2 regions of the Peribacillus sp. TH27 genome follow, and region 1 is predicted to be linked to the other one. Evidence: predicted binding sites of a transcription regulator. Region 1 holds the regulator's gene; the other holds the start of a gene.
What was found. The regulator CtsR, encoded in region 1, represses protease genes until heat stress. The targets are predictions, from matches to a motif close to ATGGTCAATAAAGGTCAAACA.
Positions count from the first base shown of each region.

Region 2: a site for CtsR is predicted at 2,002-2,022, ahead of clpP (ATP-dependent Clp endopeptidase proteolytic subunit ClpP). Genes of this name have one in related genera too.

Region 1 is NZ_JAEKEV010000002.1:3,032,228-3,040,213, forward strand. Features, by position in the region: gene clpC (ATP-dependent protease ATP-binding subunit ClpC) at 1-907, opposite strand, end outside; gene JFU24_RS15920 (protein arginine kinase) at 1,026-2,102, opposite strand; gene JFU24_RS15925 (UvrB/UvrC motif-containing protein) at 2,099-2,650, opposite strand; gene JFU24_RS15930 (CtsR family transcriptional regulator) at 2,671-3,132, opposite strand; rRNA gene rrf (5S ribosomal RNA) at 3,482-3,597, opposite strand; rRNA gene JFU24_RS15940 (23S ribosomal RNA) at 3,659-6,592, opposite strand; rRNA gene JFU24_RS15945 (16S ribosomal RNA) at 6,767-7,986, opposite strand, start outside.
Region 2 is NZ_JAEKEV010000002.1:3,512,442-3,520,427, reverse strand. Features, by position in the region: gene JFU24_RS18245 (glutaredoxin family protein) at 1-32, opposite strand, end outside; gene rpoN (RNA polymerase factor sigma-54) at 47-1,384, opposite strand; tRNA gene JFU24_RS18235 (tRNA-Arg) at 1,714-1,785, opposite strand; gene clpP (ATP-dependent Clp endopeptidase proteolytic subunit ClpP) at 2,085-2,690, shown strand; gene JFU24_RS18225 (HPr family phosphocarrier protein) at 2,788-3,045, opposite strand; gene whiA (DNA-binding protein WhiA) at 3,066-4,019, opposite strand; gene JFU24_RS18215 (gluconeogenesis factor YvcK family protein) at 4,087-5,073, opposite strand; gene rapZ (RNase adapter RapZ) at 5,063-5,965, opposite strand; gene JFU24_RS18205 (8-oxo-dGTP diphosphatase) at 6,010-6,468, opposite strand; gene trxB (thioredoxin-disulfide reductase) at 7,030-7,977, opposite strand.

The DNA.
Region 1 (7,986 bases):
AAGGTTTAAGGATATTAGAAGCATCAATGGCACCTTCAGCCCCGCCAGCACCAATCAATGTGTGCAACTCATCGATGAATAAGATTATATTGCCTGCCTGACGAATTTCGTCCATTACTTTCTTTAAACGGTCCTCAAACTCACCACGATATTTCGTACCAGCTACAACAGTACCCATATCAAGTGTCATAACGCGTTTATCGCGCAGGATTTCAGGTACCTCATTATTAATGATCTGTTGGGCAAGACCTTCAGCGATGGCTGTTTTACCAACCCCAGGTTCACCGATTAATACTGGGTTATTTTTTGTACGACGACTTAATACCTCAATGACTCTCTGTATTTCCTTGCTTCTTCCGATAACAGGATCCAGGCTGCCTTCACGAGCAATCGCCGTTAAATCTCGGGCAAGACTATCCAGGGTTGGTGTGCTTGCATTTGACGCTGCTGACCCCTGATGTCCACCTGATTCATTACTGCCTAACAGTTGTAATACCTGTTGGCGTGCTTTATTTAAGCTTACTCCAAGGTTGTTCAGTACTCGGGCTGCAACACCTTCACCTTCTCGGATTAGACCAAGAAGTACATGCTCTGTCCCAACATATGAATGGCCTAATTTTCTTGCTTCATCCATTGAAAGTTCAATGACTTTTTTAGCTCTTGGGGTATAGTGTATTGTTTGGGCAGTATCCTGTCCACGGCCAATCAGGTTTTCTACTTCTTTCTGGATTTTTTCCGCTCCTAAACCAAGAGCATATAACGCTTTAGCTGCAATACCATCGCCTTCTCGAACCAGGCCTAACAAAATATGTTCTGTACCAATATTATTATGTCCTAAGCGGATTGCTTCTTCTTGGGCTAATGCTAATACTTTCTGGGCTCTTTCAGTAAAACGACCAAACATCATAGGGAATTCCTCCTTAAGAATTTTCGTTTTGAGTAAAGCTACTCTAAGTAACGGCAGAGGCTTCATTGCACTACATTTATTACATGAATATAGGTACTCACTCAGAGGTAATTAACCTCTATGAGGAGGAAGTTTCCGTGAAGTTTAAGCGTTCTCGAATGAGTGCTGCTCTACGGATATCCCTTTCATGGGATCTTAATGGGCCACCTGCGTATTTTTGTAAAAATCCTGACTGAGTTAATATCATCAACTCATTTAAGATGCTTTTAGAAATATTTTTTATATACCCAAGATCTATACCTAACCTAACATCGGAGATACAGGTAGTTGCTTCCTTAGTCTCAATGACTCGAGCATTAGACAAAATCCCATAAGAACGGTAAACTCTATCTTCTAATTGTATGTGAGAGGTCTTCACTAATGCATCCCTTGCTGACCTTTCCTGGGCAATGATTTGTTGAACTACACTCGTTAGATCTTCAACGATGTCTCTTTCAGACTTTCCGAGAGTAATTTGATTAGAGATTTGAAAGATATTCCCTAACGCTTGACTGCCCTCTCCATAAATCCCTCGAACTACCAACCCTAATTGATTGATAGCCGGTATAATTTGATTCATCTGCTGTGTAAGGACTAGGCCCGGCAGATGCATCATGACCGAAGCCCTTAATCCTGTTCCCACATTAGTTGGACAACTAGTTAAGTATCCTCTTTCTTCATCATATGCATAGTCTATGGATTCTTCAATCCAATCGTCAAGAACATTTGCGAGCTTTAACGTTTCTTTTAGCTGCAGCCCAGACATTAAACACTGAATACGGAGATGATCCTCTTCATTGATCATGATACTTATTTCTTCATTTTCTGAGAGAAGACAAGCACCTTTTGCTGATTCATCAACTAAATGAGGACTGATTAAATGCTTTTCAACGAGAACACGCTTTTCTAGTGGTTGGATTTGGTCAATCTCTAGAAGTTCAAGTTTGCCAATCTCCGGGGTAACTTCCTCTTCAATTCTTTTTTTTACTAATTCAATGATTTCTTTAGCTTCTTCGTTAGAAAAGGAGGTAGGAAAGGTGAAATCTTTGAAATTCCTGGCCAACCGAATTCTAGAACTTAATACAATATCAATTTCAGGCCCTTCGGCACTCATCCAGGAACTCAAGGCGTTTTCTACAAACTTTTCTAAACTCATAATTCGTCGCCTCCCTCTTGTGCTTCATACCTTTTTTCAAGGGAACGAACCTTATCTCTTACTTCTGCTGCTTTCTCAAATTCCTCTTGATTGATGTGAACCTTTAAAACCTCTTTCAAATCTGAAATTTGTTTTCGAAGATAAATGGTGCCACCAATCCTTTTTGGAATTTTACCTATATGTGCAATGTTGCCGCTATGAACCCTCTTTAAAATCGGATTTAATTGATCATTGAAAGTTTTATAACATTCAGCACATCCAAATTTACCAAGGTGGACAAACTCTTTATAGGATCGGTGACAATGAGGGCAGCGCTTCTCTTCTGTCTTAGGAAATGCATTTGCCTTCGTCTGTTGAATATTCGACTCCATATTCAACAATCCTGCTAATAAATTATTTATTGAAAAACCATGTCCTCCTGCAACCATAGCCATTTCACCTTTTTCCTGAGCACATTTCTCACAAATCATAACCTCGGTTTTTTTTCCATTAATGATCTTGGTGAAGTGCAGGGTAGCAGGTCTTTGATGACATTCTTGGCAAATCATGTTCATCACCTCTGCCAGTTTTATTTATATTTTAAAGTTGTAAGCATCGCAGTTAAAATCCTTGCCCTAAGCTCATCTCGGTCGGGTAAATCTATATAAATCACCGATCTATCAATGACGCTCATCATGATCTTGGCTTCTCTTTCATTTATAACTTCTTCACTCATAAGCCGAGAAATAACACCTTCAGCCATCGATTGAGTTACCCTAGAACCAATAAGGGACAATAATTGGTTAATAAGATGCACGTAATCCTGCGATTTCACTTTCATGATCCGTATATAACCGCCGCCTCCACGCTTACTCTCTACAACATAACCTCTTTCGATTGTAAACCTGGTATTAATTACGTAATTGATTTGAGAAGGAACACACTGAAATTTATCTGCTATTTCACTTCTTTTAATTTCTAAGATATCTTTCTGACTTATTTCTAGTACTTGTTTCAAATAAGTTTCGATAATATCAGATATGTTTCTCACTCAGCCTCCTCCAATCTGACTTTGACTATATTTGACTATTATTATACAAGGAAAAATGCATTTTGCAACTTAAATGCACTCATTTAAATGTATTATCCATTTTCTCCAAATTATATGTACTTACATACCCTAATGCACACTAAAATTTAAATATCTTACTTAAATACCCTAAACAGTTAAACACAAAACCTATTTTATAATAGAATATTCTATTACGTGTATTAATTCTCCTGCCGAATCCAAACACCTGGTCAAATACAAAGAAGACCAACATCTTTGCTGATCTTTAAATCGCTATCTATTTGTAAAAGAAAAAAGACCAGCCAAGGATGGCTGATCTTTTTGAATGGCTTGGCGGCGTCCTACTCTCACAGGGGGAAACCCCCAACTACCATCGGCGCTGAAGAGCTTAACTGCCGTGTTCGGAATGGGAACGGGTGTGACCTCTTCGCTATCGCCACCAAACAATAAAGGAACGTTGTTCCTTCAAAACTAGATAATAAGAAGGTATTTCATTTTTTAAAGCGTGGTTAAGTCCTCGATCTATTAGTATCAGTCAGCTCCACATGTCGCCACGCTTCCACCTCTGACCTATCAACCTGATCATCTTTCAGGGATCTTACTAGCTTGCGCTATGGGAAATCTCATCTCGAGGGGGGCTTCATGCTTAGATGCTTTCAGCACTTATCCCGTCCGCACGTAGCTACCCAGCTATGCCTTTGGCAAGACAACTGGTACACCAGCGGTGCGTCCATCCCGGTCCTCTCGTACTAAGGACAGCTCCTCTCAAATTTCCTGCGCCCGCGACGGATAGGGACCGAACTGTCTCACGACGTTCTGAACCCAGCTCGCGTACCGCTTTAATGGGCGAACAGCCCAACCCTTGGGACCGACTACAGCCCCAGGATGCGATGAGCCGACATCGAGGTGCCAAACCTCCCCGTCGATGTGGACTCTTGGGGGAGATAAGCCTGTTATCCCCGGGGTAGCTTTTATCCGTTGAGCGATGGCCCTTCCATGCGGAACCACCGGATCACTAAGCCCGACTTTCGTCCCTGCTCGACTTGTAGGTCTCGCAGTCAAGCTCCCTTGTGCCTTTACACTCTACGAATGATTTCCAACCATTCTGAGGGAACCTTTGGGCGCCTCCGTTACTCTTTAGGAGGCGACCGCCCCAGTCAAACTGCCCACCTGACACTGTCTCCCACCCCGATAAGGGGCGCGGGTTAGAATTTCAATACAGCCAGGGTAGTATCCCACCAACGCCTCCACCGAAGCTAGCGCTCCGGCTTCTCAGGCTCCTACCTATCCTGTACAAGCTGTACCAAAATTCAATATCAGGCTGCAGTAAAGCTCCACGGGGTCTTTCCGTCCTGTCGCGGGTAACCTGCATCTTCACAGGTACTATAATTTCACCGAGTCTCTCGTTGAGACAGTGCCCAGATCGTTACACCTTTCGTGCGGGTCGGAACTTACCCGACAAGGAATTTCGCTACCTTAGGACCGTTATAGTTACGGCCGCCGTTTACTGGGGCTTCGGTTCAAAGCTTCGCTTGCGCTAACCTCTCCCCTTAACCTTCCAGCACCGGGCAGGTGTCAGCCCCTATACTTCGCCTTGCGGCTTCGCAGAGACCTGTGTTTTTGCTAAACAGTCGCCTGGGCCTATTCACTGCGGCTTTTCCGGGCTATTCACCCTAAAAAGCACCCCTTCTCCCGAAGTTACGGGGTCATTTTGCCGAGTTCCTTAACGAGAGTTCTCTCGCACACCTTAGGATTCTCTCCTCGCCTACCTGTGTCGGTTTGCGGTACGGGCACCTTACATCTCACTAGAGGCTTTTCTTGGCAGCGTGGAATCAGGAACTTCGGTACTATATTTCCCTCGCCATCACAGCTCCGCCTTAATGGAAACGGGATTTGCCTCGTTTCCGGCCTAACTGCTTGGACGCGCATATCCAACAGCGCGCTTACCCTATCCTTCTGCGTCCCCCCATCGTTCAAACGATGTATAGGTGGTACAGGAATATCAACCTGTTGTCCATCGCCTACGCCTTTCGGCCTCGGCTTAGGTCCCGACTAACCCTGAGCGGACGAGCCTTCCTCAGGAAACCTTAGGCATTCGGTGGAAGGGATTCTCACCCTTCTTTCGCTACTCATACCGGCATTCTCACTTCTAAGCGCTCCACCAGTCCTTCCGGTCTGACTTCAACGCCCTTAGAACGCTCTCCTACCATCGACACCATACGGTGTCAATCCACAGCTTCGGTGATACGTTTAGCCCCGGTACATTTTCGGCGCGGAGTCACTCGACCAGTGAGCTATTACGCACTCTTTAAATGATGGCTGCTTCTGAGCCAACATCCTGGTTGTCTAAGCAACTCCACATCCTTTTCCACTTAACGTATACTTTGGGACCTTAGCTGGTGGTCTGGGCTGTTTCCCTTTCGACTACGGATCTTATCACTCGCAGTCTGACTCCCAAGAATAAGTATTTGGCATTCGGAGTTTGACTGAATTCGGTAACCCGTTGGGGGCCCCTAGTCCAATCAGTGCTCTACCTCCAATACTCTCATCTTGAGGCTAGCCCTAAAGCTATTTCGGAGAGAACCAGCTATCTCCAGGTTCGATTGGAATTTCTCCGCTACCCACACCTCATCCCCGCACTTTTCAACGTGCGTGGGTTCGGGCCTCCATTCAGTGTTACCTGAACTTCACCCTGGACATGGGTAGATCACCTGGTTTCGGGTCTACGACCTCATACTCATTCGCCCTATTCAGACTCGCTTTCAGTCGCGGCTCCGTCTTATCAACTTAACCTCGCATGAAATCGTAACTCGCCGGTTCATTCTACAAAAGGCACGCCATTACCCATTAACGGGCTTTGACTACTTGTAGGCACACGGTTTCAGGATCTATTTCACTCCCCTTCCGGGGTGCTTTTCACCTTTCCCTCACGGTACTGGTTCACTATCGGTCACTAGGTAGTATTTAGCCTTGGGAGATGGTCCTCCCTGCTTCCGACGGGATTTCTCGTGTCCCGCCGTACTCAGGATCCACTCAGGAGGGAACGAAGTTTCAACTACAGGGTTTTTACCTTCTTTGACGGACCTTTCCAGATCACTTCATTTACCCCGTTCCTTTGTAACTCCATGTTGAGTGTCCTACAACCCCAAGAGGCAAGCCTCTTGGTTTGGGCTAATTCCGTTTCGCTCGCCGCTACTCAGGAAATCGCATTTGCTTTCTCTTCCTCCGGGTACTTAGATGTTTCAGTTCCCCGGGTCTGCCTTCAGTACCCTATGTATTCAGGTAAAGATACTGTTCCATTACGAACAGTGGGTTTCCCCATTCGGAAATCTCCGGATCAAAGCTTACTTACAGCTCCCCGAAGCATATCGGTGTTAGTCCCGTCCTTCATCGGCTCCTAGTGCCAAGGCATCCACCGTGCGCCCTTTCTAACTTAACCGTTAAAAAGATCTTACTGATGCTTTGAAAAAATTAATTGCCTTCTATCTATTATCTAGTTTTCAAGGAACAAAGAAGAAAAAACTTCATCACAACGTGATGAGATCTTTCGTATCTGAATGAATTACTCATTCAAAACTGAACAAAACAAAAGCGCTCTCGTATTTATCCTTAGAAAGGAGGTGATCCAGCCGCACCTTCCGATACGGCTACCTTGTTACGACTTCACCCCAATCATCTGTCCCACCTTAGGCGGCTGGCTCCATAAAGGTTACCTCACCGACTTCGGGTGTTACAAACTCTCGTGGTGTGACGGGCGGTGTGTACAAGGCCCGGGAACGTATTCACCGCGGCATGCTGATCCGCGATTACTAGCGATTCCGGCTTCATGTAGGCGAGTTGCAGCCTACAATCCGAACTGAGAATGGCTTTATGGGATTCGCTTACCTTCGCAGGTTTGCAGCCCTTTGTACCATCCATTGTAGCACGTGTGTAGCCCAGGTCATAAGGGGCATGATGATTTGACGTCATCCCCACCTTCCTCCGGTTTGTCACCGGCAGTCACCTTAGAGTGCCCAACTGAATGCTGGCAACTAAGATCAAGGGTTGCGCTCGTTGCGGGACTTAACCCAACATCTCACGACACGAGCTGACGACAACCATGCACCACCTGTCACTCTGTCCCCCGAAGGGGAACGCCCTATCTCTAGGGTTGTCAGAGGATGTCAAGACCTGGTAAGGTTCTTCGCGTTGCTTCGAATTAAACCACATGCTCCACCGCTTGTGCGGGCCCCCGTCAATTCCTTTGAGTTTCAGCCTTGCGGCCGTACTCCCCAGGCGGAGTGCTTAATGCGTTAGCTGCAGCACTAAAGGGCGGAAACCCTCTAACACTTAGCACTCATCGTTTACGGCGTGGACTACCAGGGTATCTAATCCTGTTTGCTCCCCACGCTTTCGCGCCTCAGTGTCAGTTACAGACCAGAAAGTCGCCTTCGCCACTGGTGTTCCTCCAAATCTCTACGCATTTCACCGCTACACTTGGAATTCCACTTTCCTCTTCTGCACTCAAGTTCCCCAGTTTCCAATGACCCTCCACGGTTGAGCCGTGGGCTTTCACATCAGACTTAAGGAACCACCTGCGCGCGCTTTACGCCCAATAATTCCGGACAACGCTTGCCACCTACGTATTACCGCGAGTCTGCTGGCACGTAGTTAGCCGTGGCTTTCTGGTTAGGTACCGTCAAGGTACCAGCAGTTACTCTGGTACTTGTTCTTCCCTAACAACAGAACTTTACGACCCGAAGGCCTTCTTCGTTCACGCGGCGTTGCTCCGTCAGACTTTCGTCCATTGCGGAAGATTCCCTACTGTCGCCTCCCGTAGGAGTCTGGGCCGTG
Region 2 (7,986 bases), 480 kb from region 1:
CTGCTGTATAAAACAAACACATTTGATTCCAAATTACTCATCCTTTTCAATCATATCTTTTTCGTTTAGATGAAGAAGGAATCCCTAATTGTTCCCGGTATTTGGCCACAGTTCGACGTGCCAGAATAATTCCATTCTCCTCTTTTAATCGTTCAGCCAAGTCCTGGTCAGAAAGCGGCTTTTGTTTATTTTCACTATTGATCGCTGCCTGGAGGCTTTTTTTTGCTTGCATGCCCGACATATCTTCATCAAGGCCGACAGATTGTAAAGAAGTAGTGAAAAATATCCGCATCTCTATCGTACCAAATGGTGTCTGCACGTATTTCCCTTTAACAGCCCGGCTTACTGTGGACTCATGTATGCCAAGCTCGTCGGCGATTTCTTTCATGGTCATCGGCTTTAAATAATTTAAACCGTGATGAAAGCAAGCTGGCTGTTTTTCGACTATACACTGAATAACCTTCAATATAGTCTCTTTTCTCTGTTGAATCCCTCTTGAGATCCATTGGTATTCTTGCCACTTATCCTGGATAAAACGTTGCACTCCCTGGTCCTTATGACTCTTCATTCTGTTTAAATACCCTTTATCCACATTAAGATTAGGTGTGTTACCATCATAATTCCCGACAAGCAGGATTCCGTCACGAACTTCCACGACTACATCCGGCACAATATAGGATGGTTTTTCCTGAAAAAAGAGTGAAGCAGGACGCGGATTCAATGTCTGGACATAATCAAAAACTTCTTGAATCTCCTTCATTGTAGCGCCAATTTTTTTACTTAAGTCTTTCCACCGCTTTTCAGCAAAATCGAGGAAATGGTTTTCTATGATCGATTCTGCCAGCAGATTCACACCTTCTGCTTTTACCTGAAGTAAAAGACATTCTTGAAGATTCCTCGCTGCAAGCCCATGCGGCTCGAGTTGCTGTAAAAGTCGTAGGCTCTCTTCTAAAACGACTGAAGATATCCCCGGAACACATATATCTTCCAGCTGGATTCGCAAGTAACCGTTTTCATCAAGGTTATGAATTAAGAGCAACATCGCCTTCTGCTGCTCACCAGAAAGTTGCTGGTGATTCACTTGCGACATGACATGCTGTTCAAGTGAAAGGGTATCTTCACTGATTTGTTCAATCCAATAATTAGCATCATACGTATTTTTAAGAGTTCGTTTACCCTTTTTCCGGTCAAGGGTTGGCTGAAACAAAGCAGATGTTGGCTGATCTAGGGACAGTAATGGATTTTCCACCATTTTATTTTCTAAAAAAGCGGAAAGCTCTTGTGCGGAGTACTGCAACAATGTAATAGCTTGCATCAGCTCCTGGGTCATTGCCATTTTTAATGTTTGCTGTTGAAAAAGTCCTGCTTTCATATTCATACTCATCGATTCATCCCTCCCCTATTTCATTTTACATTATCAGGAGAAAATTCTACACAAAAACCCATGAAAACGCTTACGTTTTTTTCTGAATAGTGTATTTGTTTTAAATACTATATGTCAGGAATGCGATTTTCACAACTACTTTTATTGAGAAATCAACATTTTCTAAGGGTAATGACTATTTTTTTCCAAAATAGGGTGATATTACAGGATTCGGTGGAAATTTACGGAAATCGATTAAATTCATCAAAAATCGCTAGGAGCCGTCGGATGCCTTCACTTAAAAATAACAAATAAAAAATCCCCCACTTAATTAAGCAGGAGATTGGTAATGCCCTCGGCAGGAATCGAACCTGCATTTCAAGCTTCGGAGGCTTGCGTTCTATCCGTTGCACTACGAGGGCGAAATAGAAGATCATTTACTATATTTTTTCGACAGACTTCATTATATGATAGAATGCCTTCCTTTGCAAGGGTTATCAGGTTTAAAACTTCGGCTTTTGGGTATTATGGGTAATGTGGAAATTCATCCCTGTGCGGCATAATTATAAATAAATTTAATTCGGAAGGAGACTTAGCTAGAAAATTGTCGAACAAATTATCAATTATAGGGTTTGTTTTGTTTGACCTAAATTGACCAAAAAGTGTATCATACATACATAAAGAATTTAAATGATTCTCTTAATCGAAGGAGGAAATGAACATGAATTTAATTCCTACAGTTATCGAACAAACAAGTCGTGGGGAGCGTGCCTACGATATTTATTCCCGTTTATTAAAAGACCGGATCATTATGCTTGGAAGCGCAATTGATGACAATGTTTCCAATTCTATTGTTGCTCAATTACTATTTTTAGAAGCAGAAAATCCTGAAAAAGATATTACTTTATATATCAACAGCCCAGGTGGAAGCATCACATCTGGTATGGCTATCTACGATACAATGCAATATATTAAACCAAATGTATCAACTGTATGTATTGGTATGGCTGCTTCTATGGGTGCATTCCTATTGGCTGCTGGTGAAAAAGGCAAACGTTATGCCCTGCCAAACAGTGAAGTCATGATTCACCAACCACTTGGAGGAGCTCAAGGTCAAGCAACGGAAATTGAAATTGCAGCACGCCGTATCCTTCACTTGAAAGACAAATTAAACCAAATCCTAGCAGAACGTACTGGACAACCTATAGAAGTCCTTCAAAGAGATACAGAACGCGATAACTTCATGACCTCTGAAAGAGCTCTTGAATATGGCTTGATTGACAAAGTCATCACTCGTAGCAATCTTGAAGATAAAAAAGACAAATAATAAAACTAAAGGACTCGAAAGTAGCATAAAGCGACTTTTGAGTCCTTTTTCTTTTATGTGAAAACTTTAAGAGGATGCTTGTCGGCACCCTCTTATTTTATCCTTCTTGCTGTACGAATTCTTCTAATGCCTCTATTGCTTCTTTTTCATCACGGCCTTCAACAATAAGCTTGACGGACACGCCAGAGCTAATGGCAAGACTCATTAATCCCATAATACTTTTTGCATTCACTTTTTTTCCTTCTTTTTCAAGGAAAACATCTGAATGAAAGCGGTTAGCTTCTTGAACAAAAAGAGCAGCCGGTCGTGCTTGTAAACCTGTTTTTAGTCGTACTTCTACTTGTTTTTCCACCATCTTGATCTCCCCTGTTAGCTTTATTTTTTCGCAGCAATAGCTTCTCCTCCACGGAGTCTATCAGCTATTTCATCAATTTTTCGCAACCGATGATTAATCCCCGACTTACTGATGTTTCCTCCTGATACCATTTCTCCAAGTTCCTTTAATGTTATATCCTGAAATGCTATCCTTAGCTCCGCAATTTCCCGAAGCTTATCTGGTAAAATATTTAATCCTACCGTATCCTCAATGTAATGGATATTTTCAACCTGACGCAATGAGGCCCCAATCGTTTTGTTCAAATTAGCTGTTTCACAATTCACAAGGCGATTTACGGAATTACGCATATCACGGACAATTCTTACATCCTCAAACCTTAATAAAGCTGAATGAGCTCCCACAATACTTAAAAACTCTGCAATTTTTTCGGCTTCTTTTAAATAAATGATATACCCTTTTTTACGTTCTAGCGTCTTAGCCTTTAAACCAAACTTATTCATTAGCTCACAAAGCGCATCATTGTGCTCTTTATAAAGTGAGAAAATCTCAAGATGATAGGAAGACGTTTCCGGATTATTGACCGAACCTCCCGCAAGAAATGCACCTCTTAGATATGAACGCTTACAACATTTTTTCCCAACAATAGTATCGGATATAGCATGGAGAATTTCAAAGCCCTCGCCTAAAATTTCTAAATCGGTTAAAATCCGCTGCCCTCCAGATGACATCCTGACAATATAAACATTATTCTTTTTAAGCTTCATCTTTTTACGAACCAGCAGCTCGACCTGGACCTCATAACTTTTTTTCAACAGCGTGTAAATCCGTCTGGCAATCGCTGCATTTTCAGTTTGAATATCCACAACAAGCTTCCGATTAGAAAATGAAAGGGATCCATTCATCCGGATAAGTGCACACAATTCTGCTTTTCCGCAACAATCCTTTCCTTCCAATGTAGTAAGCTCTTTTTTTGTTTCTGAAGCAAAAGACATCCATTTCACCCCCAATCGAACGCAGGTAATCTCTTTTTATTAGTCAAAAAGCAGTATCCACTTATATCTACGGAACTATATGACTTTTCGTTTCATTTACCAGCATATTATAAAGCAAATCTGCCACTTTTTTTGTGTCATGGCGTATTACATTACCTTCATAGCTAAAAATGCGTTCTTGTATGATTTCAAGACCCATTCTTTTTAAACTTTCCACATCGTACACAACCGGTTTGGCATATTCAGCTTTATAACGTTCCTGAATTTCAGACGGTATTTCCTCATTATTAACAAGTATCCTGTCAATATATGCATTTCCCATATGATCATATATAGCTTTTATATGATCGCTTGCGCTATAATCCAGCGTCTCGCCTGCTTGTGTCATTAAATTGCAAATGTACACTTTCTTCGCCTTAGAGCGGCCTACTTCTTCACCAAGACCTGGAACAAGTAGATTAGGCAGAATGCTAGTGTATAAGCTTCCTGGACCGATGACGATAAGATCTGCCTGCTTGATTTCTTGGAGAGTTTCACTTAGCGGCTTTATATGTTGGGGCGACAGAAATACTTTTTTTATTTTCTTTCCTGAAAAGGGGATTTTGGATTCTCCAGTAACAATCGATCCATCATCCATTTCCGCTTGGAGAACCACACTTTGGTTGGCAGCTGGCAGTACTTTACCCCGGACATTCAAGAATTTACTCATTTCCTGGATTGCATGGACGAAATCTCCCGTTAATGAGGTCATAGCAGCGAGAATCAGATTCCCCAACGAATGCCCGGACAACTCATTTTTACTCTGAAAGCGATGCTGAAACATTTGCTCAACAAGAGGCTCTACATCTGACAATGCAGCAAGAACGTTACGAATATCACCAGGTGCGGGGATATCCATGTCCTCACGAAGGCGCCCTGAACTTCCACCATCATCAGCTACCGTAACGATTGCTGTTATATCCACTGGATGCTTCTTTAATCCTCTTAATAAAACCGGAAGGCCGGTTCCCCCTCCAATGATCACAACTTTAGGCCGGTTCTTTTTATTTAACATCTTTTACTTTCCCCTTACTTTTTTCGATATCTCGATGAGACACCTGAACCCTGTAATCCTTTTGGAAGTAGTTCGAAATATACTCAGTCAATGCTACAGAACGGTGCTGACCTCCTGTACACCCAATCGCAATAACAAGTTGCGCTTTCCCTTCACGCTTATAATATGGAAGCATAAAGGTAAGCAGATCTGTTACCTTTTCTAAAAACTTTTGTGTCTCACTCCATTTTAAAACGTAGCTAGATACTTCTTGCTCCAACCCCGTCTTTGGCCTCATGTGGTCAATATAGTACGGATTGGGTAGAAAACGTACATCAAACACAAGGTCTGCATCTATAGGTAGACCATGCTTGAACCCAAAGGACATGACATTGACTGTAAATCCTACACTTTTATCCGTTGAAAATTCTGAAGCAATTTTTTCCCTAAGTTCACGTGGCTTCAGCTGTGAAGTATTAAAAATCAACTGAGCCCTTCCTTTTAGTTCATCCAAGAGTTCCCGTTCCATTTTAATACCTTCTAATGGCCGGCCTAATGGAGCTAATGGATGGGTCCTTCTCGTTTCCTTATATCGACGGACCAAGGAATCATCATCAGCTTCAAGAAAAAGAATTCTTGGTGAGACCGATGATGTTTCTGTTAATTTGTCCAAAGCAAGAAATAAGGAATCAAAAAATTCTCTCCCCCGTAAATCCATAACAAGTGCTACTTTATTCATCTTATTCCCAGAGTCCTTCATTAACTCCAAAAACTTTGGCAATAAAGTGGGCGGCAAATTATCGACGCAAAAAAAGCCGAGGTCTTCAAAACTTTGAACCGCCACTGTCTTTCCTGCTCCTGACATTCCAGTTATGATGACCAATTGCGTTTCATTCATCTGCCCTGTACTCATTTTTCTCCGCCCCCATGTATAGCAATCTTTTTTATAAGTAAATATTAACCTGGATCTAGTCGATAAGAAAGCAACTTAAATTCAGGTGTATAGGTAAACGTTCCGTAAATAATTCCACTTCCATGAACCATATAGTCCAGAATGTGAAAATCCCCTTCAGCCATTTTCAGCTTTTTAACATCTTCTATAGGGTGCCAGAAAAGCTCCCCTTCTTCACATACATCTACATTGACACCATCAGAGTCCGTAGCAAAGAAAGTAAACATCATCCATTCTGACAACACCTTATCCCCATCCTTCATAATGAAGGTGAAAATGCCTTTGATGGTAGGGTTTTTTAAATAAACACCTGTTTCTTCGCGAAATTCTCTTATACAGGCATCACGTATAGATTCTCCGGGCTCCATCTTGCCACCAGGAGCTACCCACCATCCGCGTCTTGGTTTTTTTAATAATAAGATTTGATTATCCTTAATCAATACACAGTTTGTGACACGTTGCACGTTCTTCACCTCAAATTGGCCTCTGCTCGACTATAGAAACCTTCACTCTTGTGTTCCAGAGATTCAGTTTATATCTTTAAACCGCCGCTAGACATCCATTTGGCGATTTACAAATGCTTATAGTTCAAACAAGCTGTATTTTAAATCTTACCCTTATGAATGATATATGTTTAGTATATCTTATCATTATACTATTTTTGAAATAAGCTAACAATAAAGTAACCTTCCTGCATTGGGGGAATATTCATCTCGTGGAATTACCGAGTAAATTTCTTCTCTAGCTTACCTCCTATTCTTCTCCACTTTCATTCCCTAAATGCAGATGGCTATCTTACTTTCTATTACAACATATTGATTCTTCCTAGAAAATGGTAGGGAAGATATAGTCTTAAAGCAGGAAACGAAAAAAAGGACACAGATTCTTAATCTGTGTCCTCAACGTTTTATAATAAAAGGGGGTCAACTTCTACTCTTACTATACCCAATCATTATTTCACTGGTGTTACAACATAATTAAAACAGAATTACGATGTGTAAATTTTTGTATATAAATTATAATACTTAAGCCTTCGGTTGCAACTTTTCTTGAAGTTCTTCCACATAATGCTGAACAGATTGAGCAGCAATACTTCCATCACCTGTTGCTGTAACAATTTGGCGCAAAGTTTTTTCACGAACATCTCCAGCAGCAAAAATACCTGGGACCCGTGTTTCCATCCGATCATTCGTTTCGATGTAGCCTGTAGAATTCAAGATGCCTAATTTTTCAAATGGCTTAGTTAGTGGCAACATTCCGATATAGATGAATACACCGTCTGCGTCCATTACTTTCTCTTCTCCATTTACTGTGGAAACAAGAGTGACACCACCAACTTTACCGCCTTCTTCATTAATTTGCTTCAAAGTATGATTCCAGATGAAGTTAATTTTTTCATTGGCAAACGCACGATCCTGAAGGATTTTCTGTGCACGAAGCTCTTCACGTCTGTGAACGATCGTTACTTTCGAAGCAAAACGAGTTAGGTACACACCCTCTTCAACTGCAGAGTCTCCTCCGCCGATAACGAACAGTTCTTTTTCTTTGAAGAATGCTCCATCACAAACAGCACAATACGATACACCACGTCCGCCTAATTCTTTTTCGCCAGGAACGCCGATTTTCTTGTATTCGGCACCTGAAGAAATAATGATCGAACGAGCTTTAAATTCTTTAGAACCGGCAACAATTGTTTTATACTCTTCCCCGTCGATGATTTCCTTAACATCACCATAGGCATACTCCGCACCAAATTTCTTGGCATGGTCAAACATTTTTGTTGAAAGTTCAGGTCCGAGGATTGTGTCGAATCCTGGATAGTTTTCAACTTCCTCTGTGTTCGCCATTTGGCCGCCTGGTACTCCGCGTTCTAACATCAATGTTGAAAGGTTCGCACGTGATGTATAGACAGCAGCCGTCATCCCAGCAGGACCAGCTCCGATAATAACAACGTCATAAATTTTTTCAGACATGTTCTCACT